Regions from separate parts of the Ureibacillus sp. MALMAid1270 genome, predicted to be linked through region 1. Evidence: predicted binding sites of a transcription regulator. Region 1 holds the regulator's gene; the other holds the start of a gene.

The links. Region 1 encodes LexA, which represses DNA repair genes until DNA is damaged. Its sites were predicted from a motif close to CGAACATATGTTCG; they were not measured.
Region 2: the regulator LexA is predicted to act here: its motif matches at 1,027-1,040, upstream of ACOQFO_RS15280 (DNA polymerase thumb domain-containing protein).

Annotation. Positions count from the first base shown of each region.
Region 1 covers NZ_JBMIRP010000095.1:65,374-67,581, forward strand. The annotation lists gene ACOQFO_RS14000 (gamma-glutamyl-gamma-aminobutyrate hydrolase family protein) at 1-648, shown strand, start outside; gene lexA (transcriptional repressor LexA) at 1,078-1,701, opposite strand; gene yneA (cell division suppressor protein YneA) at 1,872-2,208, shown strand, end outside.
Region 2 covers NZ_JBMIRP010000096.1:95,405-97,612, reverse strand. The annotation lists gene ACOQFO_RS15290 (hydroxymethylglutaryl-CoA lyase) at 1-342, shown strand, start outside; gene ACOQFO_RS15285 (coiled-coil domain-containing protein) at 432-848, opposite strand; gene ACOQFO_RS15280 (DNA polymerase thumb domain-containing protein) at 1,178-2,208, shown strand, end outside.

The DNA.
Region 1 (2,208 bases):
TATACAAAAGCAATCATTCAAGCAGGTGGGATTCCAGTTGGTATTCCATTAGGTTTGGAAGAGGATGCGTTACAACTGATTCACATGGTTGACAGTCTAGTTTTATCGGGTGGTGGTGATTTACATCCACATACATTTGGGGAAGAGCCACATGTGAACTTAGGACAAGTGAATAGTGATCGAGATCGTTTGGAATTGGCACTAGCGAAAGAAGCGATTAAACGTCAAATTCCGATTTTCGCGATTTGCCGTGGTCATCAAGTGCTGAATGTTGCATTAGGGGGCACTTTATTCCAAGATATTTATTCACAAAATCAAAATATTTATTTACATAGTCAAAAGGCGCCTCGACATGAGGGCACTCATTTTATCTCGGTGAAGCAAGATAGTTTACTTTATAAGTTGTTAGGAAAAGAGACTATGACGGTCAACTCATTCCATCACCAATCAGTAAAACGTGCAGCGTCAAATATTAAAGTAGTCGGAAAAGCAGGCGACGGCATTATTGAGGCAATTGAAATTGTCGACTATCCGTTTTGCTTAAGCGTACAATGGCACCCGGAAGAAATGGCTGTTGAGGGCGATGAAGACTCTAAGAAATTGTTTACGGCATTTATTGAGGAGAGCTTGAAAAATAAAGTGGGGTAACTAGGGGTTCAATGAATATTCCCCAAATTATATTATTACGAGGGTTATGTGACATTTGAGGAGTGTTTTCCTGGAAATGTCTTATAAGCAAAGGATATGAGACATTTGTTGACTGATTTATGAGTGAAATGTCTCAAAAGTATAGGATATAGGACATTTGAGGTATGATTTTCGCGTGAAATGTCTCAAATGTAGAGGAAATGGGACATTTGAGGCGTGATTTTCTTTCGAAATGTCTCATAAGTAGCTGGAATGAGACATTTAAGTCTAGTTTTCCTTAAAAAATGTCTCAAAAGCATAGGATATGAGACATTTCAGCCAGAATATCCTCTGAAATGTCTCAAATGCTAATCCACGAACATCCATCAACTCAATATAATCAAAAAAACGATTTGGAAATCTAACTGATTCCAAATCGTTTTATATTTTTTAATGAATTCGACGATATAAACCTACCACTTTACCTAAAATAGTTACTTGATTTACATAGATAGGGTCCATTGATGAGTTTTCCGGTTGTAGTCGGAAATGTGTTTTTTCTTTATAGAAACGTTTTACAGTTGCCTCATCGTCCTCAGTCATAGCTACTACAATTTCCCCGTTATTTGCAGTGGATGTTTTCTTTACAATGACATAGTCACCATCTAATATACCAGCTTCTATCATGGATTCTCCCATTACTTCTAGCATAAACAGCTGATCTTCACTTGTTCCATAGGAATCTGGTAGAGGAAAATATTCTTCAATGTTTTCAATTGCTGTAATTGGTAGACCGGCTGTTACTTTACCTATTAAAGGAACGTTCACAACACTTTGTTTTGGAACTGGAATTTCTTCCTCTTGGTCGAGAATTTCAATCGCACGTGGTTTCGTTGGATCTCGGCGAATTAAGCCTTTACTTTCTAAGCGAGCTAAATGTCCATGCACAGTGGAGCTTGAAGCGAGGCCAACAGCTTCCCCAATTTCACGAACAGATGGCGGATAACCTTTTGTACGAACTTCTTCTTTAATGAATGCTAATATATCTTCCTGCCTTTTCGAAACTTTTTTCAATCTAGCTCACCTCTGGTATGAATATCTATCTTTACTAGTTACATATAGTATAGCAACAGGATATGAAAAATGCAAACATAAGTTCGAACAAAAGTGTTGACAAAACGTATGTTCGGTTTTATATTAAGAATATACATATACGAACAAATATTCGAAAAGAGGTAGAAAGTATGAAATGGTTAGAAAAAAATAGTTATGTAAAGGTACTTTTAACAGCTTTTTTAGTTATAGCAGGTTATATTTTCATTACAGATGAGGGCAATACAACATACGAACAAATACAAGTGCAACATGGTGATAGTTTATGGTCATTAGCAGAAAAATACCGTGGTAATATGCCAACACATGAGTGGATTAAAGCAGTAAAACTTGAAAACAACTTAAATGGTGAGACAATTGTAGCTGGACGAGAGCTAACAATTCCATTATCAGCAGATACAATCATTATGGCCCAAGACTTTGAGCAAGAGAATAATTCAACTGAAGTAAAGGTAGCGACAAATAATC
Region 2 (2,208 bases), on a different contig from region 1:
GATGAACTTTCGATAGGGGATACGAACGGCAGAGCAAATCCGCGAATAGTCTACGATCGACTAACACGGTTAAAAGAAGATTTTCCTGATACAACCTTTGTCGGCCATTTCCATGATACAAGTGGGTTTGCACTTGCAAATATTTTAGCGGCTATTCAAGCGGGTGTTACAAAGTTTGATACTTCTATTGGTGGGCTAGGTGGTTGTCCTTTCTCACCGGGCTCAACTGGGAATGTGGCTACAGAAAAAGTAGTGGAAATGTTACACGCGATGAACATCAATACCGGTATTGCACAAGAACGTCTTGCTGGAATTGCTGAGTTTGCGAAAGGTTTAGTGTAGACGAAGTTGATCGATTACTATAAGAAAAGCATTCCAATGGAGGAATGCTTTTTATGATTTATGGCTGATTTTATTTCAACCGTACATATTTAATCTTCTTTAACAACTATAGAACGCAACTTTTTTTCATGTTGAATGTTCTTACTTGCAAGATAGTCAACTGTTTCTTGTGTTTCTCTAAATTCAACTCTTAAACCATCGAATTTTTTCTCAAGACGTTCGAAACGCTCGTCCATCTTGTTTTCTAGATTTTCTACCCGTGTTTCGAGTTTGTCCATGCGATTTTCCAACCCGGCCATACGATTTTCCAAGCCATCCATACGATTTTCCAACCCGGCCATACGATTTTCCAAGCCATCCATGCGATTTTCCAACCCGGCCATACGATTTTCCAAGCCATCCATGCGACTATCAAATCGCTTTTCTAAAGAATCGAATCTTTCATCAATCTTTTTAGAATGCAGTTCCAACGCACTTAACACTGCGTTTAACTCATGTTGTTCCATGTTTTCACCACTCCTATACTAAATTATCATTAATAATTTTGTGTTTCTCAAAGGAATAATAAAACAAATTAAGAACTTATGTTCCTATCATAATAAAGAATTTCATTTCCGTCAACCTAACTTGAAACCCAAAAATTCCCACTTGCCGTCTCAATGGTCTCATTTTAGAATGAATATAAGAACAGACGTTCGCATATACTTTATGTACGAAAATGATATCGCTTTGGAGGTGATTTAGGATGCACGCAAGTAGCTTAAATGAGTATGAGTTCGAGCTTAATCAAACAGAACTGTTTTCGATATATGGCAATTTACCAAATCGCTCTATTATGTGTATTGATATGCGATGTTTTTATGCAAGTTGTATGGCGATGCTTGAAAATTTAGATCCGATGAAAGTACCCATTGCAGTTGTAGGGAACTTTCAGCAAAAGGGAAGTGTGGTCCTTGCTGCATCGCCACCGATGAAAAAGCGTTTTGGCATTAAAACAGGATCACGGCTTTATGAAATTCCAAAGCACCCTGATATTAAATTGTTTGAACCGAAAATGGAATTTTTCGTTCGAACTTCGATGGAAATTACGAATTTAATAAATCAGTTTGTACCGAAAGAAGCAATTCATGTATATAGTGTCGATGAAAGTTTTGTGGATCTTACGGGCACAGAAAAGCTCTGGGGACCGCCTGAAAAAACAGCTAAATATATTCAAGATTGCATTTTTAATCAATTTCAAATTCCAAGTGCTGTTGGAATGGGGCCAAATATGCTGATGGCCAAATTAGCGCTCGATTTAGAGGCGAAAAAAACAGGATTTACGAAATGGACATATGAAGATGTTCCAAAAAAATTATGGCCAGTTGCTCCGTTATCTGAAATGTGGGGAATTGGTAGAAGAACAGAACGCACGTTGAATAATATGGGCATTTTTAAAGTGGGTGATTTAGCTCATGCAGACTTGCAAATGCTTGAAAAACGATTTGGTATTATGGGCAATCAGCTTTATCACCATGCTTGGGGAATTGATTTATCACCACTAGGTGCACCACCGCTTGTCCAAGGCCAAATTAGTTTTGGAAAAGGGCAAATGCTTATGCGGGATTATCGCAATCGCGATGAGATTTTGACGGTAATTTTGGAAATGTGTGAAGATGTGGCAAGAAGGGCAAGGGAAGCATATCAAGTCGGTAGAACGATTACTCTTGGAATTACTTATAGTAAAGATGCTTTTGGTGGTGGGTTTCATCGTGCGCGAACAATTGATGAGCCAACCAATGATACGATGAAAATTTATAAAGTGTGTGAACAACTATTAGATGAGTTTTATGCAGAGCGGCCAGTTAGGCATATTGACATTAGCCT